DNA from 3 places in the Promicromonospora sp. NPDC060271 genome. Region 1 is predicted to be linked to each of the others. Evidence: riboswitches for the same ligand, from Rfam matches in the RefSeq annotation. Region 1 holds a riboswitch; each other region holds the start of a gene.
What was found. A riboswitch is a leader RNA that binds a small molecule or an ion and turns the genes downstream of it on or off. The one in region 1 is predicted to bind S-adenosylmethionine.

Region 1 (4,414 bases):
GACGCGACCTCAGGCCGGAACGCCAGCCACCGCGCGACCTCCAGCGCCGTCGCGCTCTGCCGCGCCACCCGCAACGACAGGGTCTCGATCCCCTGCCCCACGAGGAAGGCGTTCAGCGGGGACGGTGTGGGGCCGAACCGCGGCGCCACCGTCTCGCGCGCGTACGCCAGGCGGGCCAGGCCGCCGTGGCGTGCGGCCACGCTCGCCCCTCCGGTGCGCGACGGCGCCACGAGGTGCGGGTAGAGCGCGCCCGACGCGGCGGCGTCGAACGTCCCGGAGTCGACGACGACGCCGCCCAGCACCGAACCGTGCCCGGCCAGGAACTTGCTCGCGGAGTGCACCACGACGTCGGCCCCGTGCTCGATCGGACGCAGCAGGTAGGGCGTGGCGAGCGTGTTGTCCACGACGAGCGCCAGCCCGTTGGCGTGCGCGACGTCGGCCACGGCAGCGAGGTCGGGCAGGTCGTTGCGGGCGTTGGGGATCGACTCGAGGAACAGCACCCGGGTCTCGGGGCGGATCGCGCGCTCCCACGCGGCCGGGTCGGCGGCGTCGTCGACGAAGTCGGCCTCGATGCCGAGGCGCGGCAGGTTCTCCAGGAGCAGCCCGCGCGTCCCCTCGTACAGGCTGGCGGCGGCCAGCACACGCTGCCCGGCCGCGACCAGGCCGAGCAGCGCGACGGTGACGGCCGCCTGGCCGCTCGCCACGAACAGGGCGTCCGCACCGCCCTCGAGCGCCGCGATCCGGCGCTCGACCGCGGTGGTGGTCGGGTTGCCGGTGCGGGTGTAGGCGTAACCCTGGCCTCCGCCGAAGTGGCCGCCTGCCTGCTCCCACTCCTCGAACTCGAACCCGGCGGTCAGGTAGACCGGCGTGGCGCGTGGGGTCGGACGGCGCTCCGGTGCGGTGCTCCGTGCGGCGCTCTGTGACGCGCTCTGTGCGGCGCCGGCCCCTCCGGCGTCGCGCTCCGCGCCGCCTGCGTGCACCTGCCGGGTGGCGAACCCGGTCATGGCGCAGCGCTCGGTGCGGCGCTCGGCTCGGGCTCGGTCGCGGGCAGGCCGGCGTCCTTCCAGGCAGGGAACCCGCCCTCGACGTGCGAGACGTCGGTGTAGCCGCGCGCCGCGAGCGCCTCGGCGACCGGGCCGGAGCCGTCGACCGAGCCGCACACGACGACGACCGGTGTGTCGAGGGTGATCGCGGGGTTGTCCGACGGCCCGAACAGCGCGTCGAGGTTGCTCCGGTCGACGAGCGTGGCGCCGGGGATCTCGCCGGTCGCCGCCCGGCCCGCCGCGGAGCGGACGTCGATCAGCAGCGCGCCGCCCGCAACCTTGGCGCCGGCGTTCTCAGGGTTGCGCAGCTCAGGGGTGCTCATGATGTTCTCCTCAAGGATCGATGGTTGACGGCGGCCCGTCGGGGGGCCGCCGCCCAGGGGTAGCCGTCAGGCGCTCAGCAGCCGGCCCGTCGGCAGCGCGCGGGAAGCGGCGGCGCCGTCGCGCAGCCCGAGCGATCCACGCAGCGTGGTCTCCGTGCGCTCGGTACGGAACAGCCCGGCCCGCTGCAGGGCCGGCACGAGGTGGTCGGTGATCGCGTCGAGGTCCGCGCTGAGTGACGACGGGCGCAGCAGGAACCCGTCGGCGGCGCCGACGGCGGCCCAGTCGGCGACGAGGACCGCCAGCTCGTCCGGCGTGTCCGCGACGACGTGCGCGCCGCGCCCGGGCTCCGGACCTTCGAGCGCCTCGACGAGCTCCAGCCGGGCCTGGGCGCTGGCCCGTTCGGCGGCGAGCACCACGTACACCTCGGCGAGCACCCGCAACTCCTCCGGGTCGCGTCCGGCGGACAGCGCCGAGTCGCGCACGAGCCGCCGCAGCCGGACCGCCTGTGCGGCGTCTCGCACGGCGATCCGCACGACGTCGGCGGTGCGCCCCGCCAGCCTGGCGCTCGCCTCGGAGCGCACGCGCAGGACGACCGGCGGACGCACCCGGGACAGTGCCGCCCCGCCACGGTTCGGGCGGCTGCGGATCGCGAACCGGATGCCGTCGTGGTCGACGCGGAAGCGGCCCTCGGCGTCGAGCTCGACCGCGCCCGAGCCGGTGCCGGGCCGACCCGTCCACACCCGGTGCACGGACTGGATGCCCAGCTCGACCCGGGACGCCCAGGCCTCGTCGGGCTCGGGGACCGCCGTCTGCCGGACGGCCTGCCAGCCCGCCCGGCCGCTGCTCGCGCGGTCGACGCTGCTGAGGGCGACGGCGGTGTGCGCCGCCTCGGTGTGGACGGTGTCGACGGCGGCGACCAGGCCGATCCCCGTCGTGACCCGGGCCGCGCGAGCCGCCGCGACCACGGTGTCGAGCCGAGCGGTCACCTGGCCACGGCCGGGGTGCAGCAGGAAGCCCTCGTCGAGGGTGACGAGGTCGAGCAGCGCACGGTCGGCGGTGCGGACGAGCTGGAGGAAGCGTTCGCCGTCGAACGCGCGGGGCGGGATCGGGCCGCGGGCGCGGTGCGCGCCGGGACGGGCACCGGCCGAGGTGAGGTCCACGCCGAGCACGACGGGACGGAGCGAGGAGGAGGCGGAGGTGATGGAGGTGGGCTGCGGTGGGTACGGCACGGCGGGGCTCCGTTCGGGGCTACGGCTGCGCGGCGGCACCCGGGCGTCCCAGCCGGCGGCGCACGGTCTGCGCACTTCGGCATTGCTGGGTCACCCCGGGAGCGTGGCTGCCGGAAGGTATGGGAGGAGGAGGGTCGAGGTCTGCCGCGGTCAGCGGACGGAGCGGCGACAACACATGCCCGTGCGCGGGGCAGCACCGGCCCGCGGGGAGATGTTCCAGGACGGCAGGGACACGTGGACGGCGGGGGCAGCGCTCCGGGTCATCGTCGTTCTCCTCACCTGCTCGCCCAGCGGCGAGCGACGCGTGTTGTCATCCGCCGGACGGCGGTGGCCTGGTCCTCACCCGGGGCACCCACCCGCGCGGGGGGTTGCCGTCCGACCAGCCGGGGCTTCGCGTCGGAGCTCATGACCTGTCCAGGATTACTACATCTTTCCGATCGGATTAGTGCGGTTCTTCTGGATGTCAGAGAACATACGAATGGAACCGATAGAAGTCAACGATCCATGGTCAGATCTCACATACCGGAACCGCGCGGGACCGCCGGGAAAGACCACGCGGGGCAGGTGTGTTGCTGAGAGTGGACGTCGTCTACTCTCAGCAACACACTCCGCGGGGTACCTGTTCTCCCGGCCCACCCCTCAGCGCCTCGGTTCAGTCGGCGAGCAGCTCCACCTGGGCGAGCACGCCGCCCTCGCCGGTCTCCAGCCTCAGGCCGGTCAGCGGTACCGGCTCGGCCAGCACGAACGGGCGCAGATGACCCGGCCAGGGCCACTGCTCGCCGGACCGCTCATCCAGCACGCGGCCGTCGTCCGCGACCAGGCGCCACGCCGACGGCGGCTGCCGATCCGGCCCCGCAGACGACGTCAGCGTGTACGCACGGAGCACGGCACCCTCCGGGACGTTGCCGAACGGACGCCACTCGAGCACACCCGCTACCTCGGCGGCCGTCGTCAGGTCGCCGTCCGTCAGCCGTGGCAGGGGCCCGTCGACGCCGTGCCAGCCGCCGTCGGCCCGCTGCCACGGCCGGACCGGCTCGCCGTCCGGGCCGCTGCCCGCACCCGCCGGGCCCGCCGACGCCGGCATGCCCCAGCTCGTCGGCGTCCCGGACATGGCGAACCGGAGGGTCGCTCCCCCGGTCAGGTCGCCGTGCTCCACCGACGGCGCCTCCACCGCCCGGGCCGCGCCATCGACGTCCGACAGCTCCAGCCCCGCCACGTACCAGCGGTCGGCCGCGCCCGGTGCCTCGACCACGAGGTCGCCGTCGGGCCGGTGCACCACCGCGCGCTCGAAGAGCGGCGAGCCGACCGCCCAGCGCGAGGACCCGATCTCCAGCGGGTACAGCCCCAGGGCGGACAGGACGTACCAGGCCGACATCTCGCCGTTGTCCTCGTCGCCGTGGTAGCCCTGCCCGATCTCGTTGCCGGTCCACAGCCGGGCCAGGACCTCGCGCACGGTCCCCTGCGTGCGGTCCGGCCGGCCGGCGAACAGCCACGCGTAGGCGATGTGATGGGACACCTGGTTGGACTGGCCGAACTGGCCCATCCGGACGTCGCGCGCCTCGACCATCTCGTGGATCACGGACCCGTAGGTGCCTGGCTTGTCCGCCCGCTCCGGCGTGGCGAAGAACCGGTCCAGCAGCCGCTCCAGCCCCGCGCGGCCGCCGTGCAGGGCGGCCAGGCCCGCGCCGTCGTGCACCGGGTGGAACAGGAAGTTCCACGCGTCGGACTCGGTGTAGTCGCCGCCCCACTCGTCCGGGTCGAACGGGCCGGAGCCGAACGACCCGTCCCGGTCGCGTCCCCGGAAGAACCCCGTGCGGG
Region 2 (4,414 bases), on a different contig from region 1:
GGACCGAGGCCACCCCCGAGGCGCCGGCGGGCCTGCCGATGGGCGTGCAGATCGTCGGCAGGCCGGGCGGCGAGCTCACCCTGCTGGCGCTGGCGGCCCAGCTGGAGGCGGAGCTCCCCCGCCCGCGCACGTTCCCCCTCTGACGTGTCAGACGTGCAGGTCACTCGGGTGACCTGCCCGTCTGACACGTGCTACGCCTCGTCCGGGAGGCAGCCGAAGTTCTCGTCGAAGCCCAGGGCGGCGGTCGCCAGCAGGCCGGCGAGCCCTGAGCCCTCCGGGACGGGGCGCGGGTCGTCGGTCACGACCCAGAGCCCGTCGACGACGTCGTACCCGGCCTGCGGGCCCTCGGCCACCAGCCGGCCCACCGCCGAGATCAGGCGCTCGACCTCCTCGCCTGCGGTGCCGACGCCGACCGAGGCGCGCACCGCACCGGCGTCGAACCCGAGGCGGCCGAGCAGCGGGTGGGCGCAGAACCGGCCGTCGCGCACGCCGATCCCGTGCTCGGCGGACAGGTATGCCGCCACGAGGCCCGGGTCGTAGCCCGCCACGGTGAACGTCACCACGCCCACCGGGTCGACGGCGTCTGCCCACACGCGCACGACCTCGACGCGGTCGATCGCCTCGAGCCCCGACACGAGCCGACGGCGGAGCGCGTTCTCGTGCGCCGCGACGTCGGCGGGAGCGAGCGCGGCGAGCTCCTCGCACGCCGCTGCCAGCGCCACCGCACCGATGACGTTGGGGGATCCGGCCTCGTGCCTGGCGGGGCCCTCGTGCCATTCGGTGCCTGCCACCCGCACGCGCCGCACGGCGCCGCCGCCCGCGAGATACGGCGTGCCTGCGTCGAGCCAGTCGCGGCGGCCCACCAGCGCGCCCGCGCCGAACGGGGCGTAGGTCTTGTGCCCGGAGAAGGCGAGGTAGTCGACGCCGGTGGTCTCCAGGGAGATGCGGCGGTGGGGTACGAGCTGGGCGCCGTCGAGCACCACGCGGGCGCCGTACTCGTGAGCGATCGCGACGATCTTGTCGACCGGGAGCGACTCCCCCGTCACGTTGGAGGCGCCGGTGAGGGCGAGGAGGGCGAACGGGCGTCCCGCGGCGGCGGCGTCGGACAGCTCCTCGCGGATCTGGTCGAGCGTCTCGGCGACCGTCGCGCCACCGGTCACCACGGTCGCGTCGGTACCGCGCTGCCAGGGCAGCAGGTTCGCGTGGTGCTCGACGTCGAGCACGAGCACCCGGCCCGGCGCGCCGTCGGCCTGCGCGGGGATGCAGCCGGCCAGCAGGTTGAGGGAGTCGGTCGTGTTCCGCGTGATGATCGTCAGGTCGTCCTCGCGGGCGCCGACGAACGCACCGATGGTGCGGCGGGCGGTCTCGTAGAGCGCTGTGCTCACCTGGGAGAGGTACCCGGCGCCGCGGTGCACGCTGGCGTACAGGGGCAGCACCTGGGTGACGCGGTCGGCCACGGCCTGCAGGGCCGGCGCCGACGCGGCGACGTCGAGGTTCGCGTACGGGACCCGGCTGCCGTCCACCAGCGGGACGAGCGTCTCGCCGCCGACGACGGGCCGCAGCGGGGCGACGTCGGCGACCGCGCCGTCACGGGTGAGGGTGGTTGCAGACATGACGTCCTCCAGCACAGTCCTGGGGGAGGTTCCCCCGCGCTTGCCACGCGCGGCTGCACGCGGCCAGGTCGTCACCCGGGGCACCCCACCGCGGTAGGAGGGTTGCCGACCAGCGAGCCGGGGCTTGACGCTGGCACTCATGACCTGACGTCATCCTGTGCTGCGGCAAAATTCCTGTCAACGCTCGTCTCAGATACTGGTCTCACGATCCGGTCGCTCCGGCTGTGAGATGAGCGCGGCGATCCGGTCGGCGTCGGCCCGGTACATCGCGGAGTGCTCACGCACCTCGGCCGGCCACGCCGGCACCGGCCAGCCGGGGACGTCGCCGGTCAGCTCCCGGTCGTCCCTGGCTTCATCCACAGGGCTATCCACAGCTTCCACAGGCTTGTCCACAGTGCCATCCACACCGCGACCCTAGCCCCGACCAGAGTGCGAGACAGCATCCCACCTACCGGACGTCGTGTCGTAGGATCAAAGCGACCATCCCGAGCGGCCGAGTGACGTGGCACGACGACGCCGCAGCAACCCAGCGTTCCCGCCCTGTCATACCGGCCTGGCGAGAACGGACGAGGGTGCTACCGCCACGACCGATGGAGGAGCACATGAGCGTCCCCGCGCACAGCGAAGCCCGCCCCGCCGACGGCTACGCCGGCGACCTCACGCCCCAGCAGGCCTGGGACCTGCTCGCCGCGGACCCGGCCGCCACCCTCGTGGACGTCCGCACCGAGGGCGAGTGGCGCGCTATCGGCATCCCCGACACCGCCTCGCTCGAGAAGCAGCCGGTGTTCAGCGAGTGGGTGCGGGCCGGCGGCCGCCCCAACCAGCAGTTCCTGGAGGAGCTCAAGGCCGCGGGCGTGACGGACGGTCCGGTCGTGTTCCTGTGCCGCTCCGGCCAGCGTTCGATCGGCGCGGCACGGCTCGCCACGGCGGCAGGCATCGCGCCGTCGTACAACGTGCTGGAGGGCTTCGAGGGTGCGCCCGGCGCCGACGGCGTCCGCGACCAGCAGGGCTGGAAGGTCGCCGGGCTGCCCTGGACGGAGGGCGCTCAGTGACGGTCACCGGAGCCTTCCCGCCCGACGCGACCCCCGGCGGGTCCGGCCGCAAGCCGCTCCCCCGGCACGTCCGACCCGCGACGCTCGCCGTCCGCGGCGGTCACCAGCGGACCGAGTTCCAGGAGACGGGCGAGGCGCTGTTCCTCACCCAGGGCTACGTCTACGACTCGGCGGCCGAGGCGGAGGCCGCCTTCGCCGGCGACCTCGACCGGTTCGTCTACTCGCGCTACGGCAACCCGACGGTCCACACGTTCGAGGAGCGTCTGCGCCTGCTGGAGGGCGCTGAGGCCTGCTACGCGACGGCGACCGGGATGTCAGCGGTCTTCACGTCGCTCGCCGCGCTCGTGCAGTCCGGATCGCGGATCGTCGCGGCCCGGGCCCTGTTCGGGTCCAGCGTCGTGATCTTCGAGGAGGTCTTCAAGAAGTGGGGCGTGCGCACCGACTACGTGGACGGGCACGTGCTCGCCCAGTGGGAGGAGGCGCTCTCGACGCCCGCCGACGTCGTGTTCTTCGAGACGCCCTCCAACCCGATGCAGGACATCGTGGACGTGCGCGCCGTCGCCGACCTCGCGCACGCCGCCGGGGCGACCGTCGTGCTCGACAACGTGTTCGCCACCCCGCTGCTGCAGCGGCCGCTGGAGCTGGGCGCCGACGTCGTCGTCTACTCCGCGACCAAGCACATCGACGGGCAGGGGCGTGTGCTGGGCGGCGCCATCCTCGGCACCACCGAGTACGTGACCGGGCCCGTGCAGACGTTCATCCGCAACACCGGGCCGTCGCTCTCACCCTTCAACGCGTGGACGCTGATCAAGGGGCTGGAGACGCTGCCGGTGCGGCTCGCGGCACAGGGCGCGAGCGCGCTCGCCGTCGCGCGGGCCCTGGAGGAGCTGCCAGGGGTGGGCACCGTGCGCTACCCGTTCCTCGACTCCCACCCGCAGGCCGAGCTCGCTCGCGCGCAGATGAGCGGGGGCGGCACCGTGGTCACGTTCGACCTCGCGGTGCCGGAGGGCACGGACGCCGAGACCGCGAAGAAGCGGACCTTCGGGTTCCTCGACGCGCTCCAGGTGATCGACATCTCGAACAACCTCGGGGACGCGAAGTCGCTCGTCACGCATCCCGCGACCACCACGCACCGCAAGCTCGGTGCGGTGGGGCGCGCCGCCGTTGGCATCGCGGAGACGACCGTGCGACTGTCGGTAGGCCTGGAGGACACGCTCGATCTGATCGAGGATCTGGAGCAGGCGTTGGCTGTTTCGCGCTGAGTTTTTCTGGTTCCGTCCGGGGTGGGGGAAGGAGAGGTGCGGCCGGCCGTCAAGCCGTAGCCGAGGGCCCCTGGGGCCCGTGAGCGAGGCCGGCCGCACCTCTCCTTCCCCCACCCCTCGTAGGTCAGGTCGGGTCAGTCTTCGCTTGCCTCTTTCAAGAGGCGGAGGGCTTGGGCCTTCTTGCCCTCCAGCTCGGCCACGTCGGCCTTGGCTATCGCCTGTGCGGCCTGCGGCGGGACGCCGTCGGCCTCGTCCAGGACCTCGTCCTGGAGGTCCAGGCGGTGCTCGTCGAGGTGTGAGAGGTGCCAGTTGGGGCCGCCTGTGGACAGGCCCCAGCCGAACGGGAACAGCGGGTCGTAGTCCTCGTCGCCCACGTTCACGACCGGGTCATCGGCCGACCTAGGCCACGAGAGCGGGAGGCGGCCCGTGAAGCGGCGTTCGCCGAACAGCACGTCCGCTACGCCGTCACCCTCTGTGCCCGGGAGCC
Region 3 (4,414 bases), on a different contig from region 1:
ATATCCAGCACTCAACGAGGGGTCAGAGGGTGGCTCGGACCTCTTCAGTTGCGCGCACCAGGTTGCGGAGCGACTCCTTGGTCTCCGCGTAGGCGCGCGTCTTGAGGCCGCAGTCCGGGTTGACCCAGACCAGGCGCGGGTCGATCGACTTGGCGGCGAGCCGCACGAGCTCGGTCACCTCCTCGACCGACGGCACGCGCGGGCTGTGGATGTCGTAGACGCCCGGCCCGATGCCGCGCCCGTAGCCCGCGTCGGCCAGCTCGGGCACGATCTCCATGCGGGACCGCGCCGCCTCGACCGACGTCACGTCGGCGTCCAGACCGTCGATCGCGCCGATGACCTGGCCGAACTCCGAGTAGCACAGGTGCGTGTGCACCTGGGTCGCGGTGCCGGCCCCGGCGGTCGAGAGCCGGAACGAGCGCACCGACCAGTCGAGGTAGCCGGGGTGGTCGGCCTTGCGCAGCGGCAGCAGCTCGCGCAGTGCGGGCTCGTCCACCTGCACGACGCCGATGCCCGCCTCCTCCAGGTCCGTCACCTCGTCGCGGAGGGCCAGGGCGACCTGGTCGGCCGTGTCGCCCAGCGGCAGGTCGTCGCGGACGAACGACCACGCCAGGATGGTGACCGGGCCCGTGAGCATGCCCTTGACCGGCTTGTCGGTGAGCGACGCCGCGTACGCGGTCCACTCCACGGTCAGCGGCGCGGGCCGGGACACGTCGCCCCACAGGATCGGCGGGCGCACGCAGCGCGACCCGTACGACTGCACCCAGCCGTGCACCGTCGTCACGAAGCCGTCGAGCTGCTCCGCGAAGTACTGCACCATGTCGTTGCGCTCGGGCTCGCCGTGCACCAGCACGTCCAGGCCCAGCTCCTCCTGGAGGGCGACGGTGCTCGCGATCTCGGCGCGCATGGCGGCCGTGTACTCGGCGTCGGACAGCTCACCGCGCACCCAGGCCGCCCGGGTCCTGCGGATCTCCGCCGTCTGCGGGAACGAGCCGATGGTGGTGGTCGGCAGCGGCGGCAGGTCGAGCCTCGCCTGCTGGGCCGCGGCCCGCTCGGCGTACGGCGCGCGTTCGACGTCGGCGGCGGTCAGCGCAGCGGTCCGCTCCCGCACCTCCGGTACGACGACGCCGGGCGCCTGGGCGCGGGACCGTACGGCCGCCGTCGACTCGGCGAGCGCGTCGGCGACCGCCGGCCGGCCGGCGGTCAGGCCGGCCGCCAGCGTGACGACCTCGGCGACCTTCTGGTCGGCGAACGCGAGCCATGACTTCAGGCCCGCGTCGAGGCGCGGCTCGTCGGCGACGTCGTGCGGCACGTGCAGCAGAGAGGTCGAGGTGCCGACGGCGACCGCCCCGGCCCCGAGCCCCGTGCCCGGCGCGGTCAGGCCTTCGAGCGTGGTCAGGCGGGCGTCGAGGTCGGCGCGCCAGATGTTGTGCCCGTCGATGACGCCGGCCACCAGGGTCTTGGTCGCCAGGCCCGGGACGGGGCCGGTCGGGACGGCGCCCTTGACGAGGTCGACGGCGATCGCCTCGACGTCCGTGCCCGCCAGCAGCGCGAGCCCGTCGCCGGCCTCGCTGCGCAGGTCGCCGTACGGCGCCGTGACCAGGATCGCGGGACGCTCGGCCGGGCCGTCCGCGCCGGCCGCGTCGGAGGCGGTGGGGGAGAGGTCGGTGGCGAGCCGCGTGTAGGCCCGGCGCACGGCGTCGGCCACCTCGGAGAACGGGACGTCCAGCAGGTCCGTGACCAGGGCGGGCTCGTCGAGCTGTACCCAGGGCGCGCCCGCGGCGGCCAGGGCGCGCAGCACGTCGGCGTAGGCGGCGACGACGTCGTCGAGCCGGTCCAGCGGGCGGAAGCCCTCGGGTGCCTTGTCGGCTGCCTTGCTGAGCAGCAGGAACGTCACCGGGCCCACCAGGACGGGGCGGGTCACGACTGCCTGGCCGTCGTCGGCGGGCCGGGCGAGCTCCGTGAACTGGCGCACGACGCGGTCGTCCACGAACCCGATCGGGGTGTCCGGCCCGATCTCCGGGACGAGGTAGTGGTAGTTCGTGTCGAACCACTTGGTCATCTCGAGCGGCGGCTTGTCGCCCTCGCCGCGGGCCAGCGTGAAGTAGCCCTCCAGGGAGAGAGCGCCGGCGCTCTCGTCGGTCGAGCCTGCCGGGACCAGGTCCCGGAACCGCTCGGGCACCGCGCCCAGCAGGGCGACGACGTCGAGCACCTGGTCGTAGAACGAGAACGAGCCGGGGACGGCGGCCGTGCCGTCCAGGCCCAGCCCGGCGAGATGCCGGGCCGTGGTCAGCCGCAGGTCACGGGCTGTGGCCTCCAGCTCGTCGGCCGTGGTGCGCCCGGCCCAGAACGACTCGACAGCGCGCTTGAGCTCGCGCCGTCGGCCGATGCGCGGGTAGCCCAGGATCGTGGCGGGGGGAAGGTGCGTGAACTCGACTGCCATGCGTATCAGCTCCATCGGACCTGGCGTTAGCACCTTGCCCGGAATTGGCGCTCCGGAGGCAGGTTGCTGCGGTGTCGTTGAGCCAGGACTCTCGACCGCTCTGGATGATTGACCTGGATCGTAAGCATGACCGCGATGTGAGCGGAAAAGCGTCCACCCCTCAAGACGATCGCGTCGTGGCTGGTGAGCGGCCGAAAAGTGGGCCAAGCGGCGCGGTCGATCTGCGGGTCGCCCGACGACCATGCGGTTGCTGCCAGGCGAGGCCCCGATCTGGCAGCAGGTGCATGGTCAAGTCGGTGCCATAAGCAGAGTTATGGCAGTGCCCGGCCGGCTCGGCATTCGGTGATGGATGCTGGCGTTCTCCCCACACAGCATCCCCGCACAGAGAAGGTCGCAACCACGATGCCGAAGATCCTGATGGTCCTGTCCGCCGCGAACAGCCTGCGCCTGGCCGACGGGACCGCGCACCCCACCGGCTACTGGGCCGAGGAGGTCGCCGCGTCGCACCGCACGCTGACCGCCGCCGGTGCCACGGTCGACCTCGCGACGCCCGGCGGCGTGCGGCCAACCGTCGACGAGATCAGCCTGGACGAACGAGGTGGCGTGGCCGCCGCCGACGCCGCGGAGTTCCGCGCCTACCTGGACTCCATCGCGGACCAGCTCGCCCACCCGCTCGCGCTGGCCGACGTCCGCGTCGACGACTACGACGCCATCTACATCCCCGGTGGCCATGCCCCCATGGCCGACCTCGTGTCCGACGCCGACCTCGGCCGGCTGCTGGTCGCCGCGAACACGCGGCGGACGACGGTGGCCGCGCTCTGCCACGGCGCCGCCGCGCTGCTGAGCGCCGAGACCCCGGACGGCGCCTTCGCCTATGCGGGACGCGAGCTCACCTCCTTCACGGACGAGGAGGAGCGCCAGGGCGGCCTCGGGGACGGCGCGCCGTTCCTCGTGGAGACCGAGCTGCGCGAACGGGGCGCCGTCGTCAGGACCGGCGCGCCCTGGAGCAGCACAGTGGTCCAGGACGGCAACCTCATCACCGGGCAGAACCCCCGGTCCAGCACCGCGACAGCCGAGGCGGTGCTCGAGGCGCTCGCCGGACGCTGACACCCGCCGTCGGGCCGGCACGGTTAGCCTGAGCACCAGGCAAGGCTGGGCCGCAACTTCGGGGGACGGATGGTGACGCGGGTGCCGGGACTCGACCTCCTCGCGACGTTCCTGGAGGTCTACCGCACCGGCTCACTGTCCGCCGCGGCGGAGCGCCTGGGCGTGAGCCAGCCCGCCGTCACGGGGCAGCTCGCGCGGCTCGAGGAACAGCTCGGGGCGCGGCTGTTCGTGCGGTCGCGCAAGGGCGCCGAGCCCACCGAGCGGGCCGTTGCGCTGGCCGCCCAGGTCGGACTGCACGTGGACGAGCTCCGGGCCGCGCTGGGCCCTGGGGACGCGACCCCGGCGGTCCGGGGGCTCGTCCGGATCGGCGGCGCGGCCGAGATGATGACCGTTCGGGCGCTGCCCGCCCTCGCGCCCCTGGTCGCCCAGGGCCTGCAGGTCCGGGTCGCGCTCGGCCTCGGGGACGAGCTGCTGGCCGCGCTGGCCGCCGGCCACCTCGACCTGGTCGTGGCGTCGGTACGCCCCCGGCAGGACGCCGTCGTGGCGACGCCGCTGGTCGACGAGGAGTTCCTGCTCGTGGGCCCGGCGTCGCTGGCCCACACGGTCGACCCCGTGCGGCTCGCCGCCGACCCGGTCGTCGCGCTGTCGCACCTGCCGCTGGTCGCCTACGCGGAGGAGCTCCCGATCGTGCGCCGCTACTGGCGCAGCGAGTTCGGCCGCAGGCCGCCCAACACGACGTCCCTCGTGGTCCCGGACCTGCGCGCGGTGCTGGCGGCGGTGACCGCCGGGGCCGGCGTCTCGGTGCTGCCGCGGTACCTCGTCGCGCAGGCGCTGGAGAGCGGCCAGGTCGTGCAGCTCCACCAT

Region 2: another riboswitch for S-adenosylmethionine. It lies ahead of ACFWE2_RS19195 (aminotransferase class V-fold PLP-dependent enzyme); the one in region 1 lies ahead of ACFWE2_RS07560 (LLM class flavin-dependent oxidoreductase).
Region 3: another riboswitch for S-adenosylmethionine. It lies ahead of metE (5-methyltetrahydropteroyltriglutamate--homocysteine S-methyltransferase); the one in region 1 lies ahead of ACFWE2_RS07560 (LLM class flavin-dependent oxidoreductase).

What each region holds. Positions count from the first base shown of each region.
Region 1 covers NZ_JBHXBG010000032.1:4,537-8,950, reverse strand. Annotated here, with positions in the region: gene ACFWE2_RS07570 (O-acetylhomoserine aminocarboxypropyltransferase/cysteine synthase family protein) at 1-1,004, opposite strand, end outside; gene ACFWE2_RS07565 (rhodanese-like domain-containing protein) at 1,001-1,366, opposite strand; gene ACFWE2_RS07560 (LLM class flavin-dependent oxidoreductase) at 1,433-2,596, opposite strand; SAM riboswitch class IV at 2,896-3,007, opposite strand; gene ACFWE2_RS07555 (GH92 family glycosyl hydrolase) at 3,249-4,414, opposite strand, start outside.
Region 2 covers NZ_JBHXBG010000140.1:2,438-6,851, forward strand. Annotated here, with positions in the region: gene ACFWE2_RS19190 (amidase) at 1-143, shown strand, start outside; gene ACFWE2_RS19195 (aminotransferase class V-fold PLP-dependent enzyme) at 192-1,613, opposite strand; SAM riboswitch class IV at 1,645-1,758, opposite strand; gene ACFWE2_RS19200 (hypothetical protein) at 1,803-1,973, opposite strand; gene ACFWE2_RS19205 (rhodanese-like domain-containing protein) at 2,216-2,665, shown strand; gene ACFWE2_RS19210 (O-succinylhomoserine sulfhydrylase) at 2,662-3,927, shown strand; gene ACFWE2_RS19215 (glycoside hydrolase family 3 N-terminal domain-containing protein) at 4,062-4,414, opposite strand, start outside.
Region 3 covers NZ_JBHXBG010000065.1:15,925-20,338, reverse strand. Annotated here, with positions in the region: gene metE (5-methyltetrahydropteroyltriglutamate--homocysteine S-methyltransferase) at 23-2,443, opposite strand; SAM riboswitch class I at 2,452-2,554, opposite strand; gene ACFWE2_RS12135 (type 1 glutamine amidotransferase domain-containing protein) at 2,846-3,550, shown strand; gene ACFWE2_RS12130 (LysR family transcriptional regulator) at 3,632-4,414, shown strand, end outside.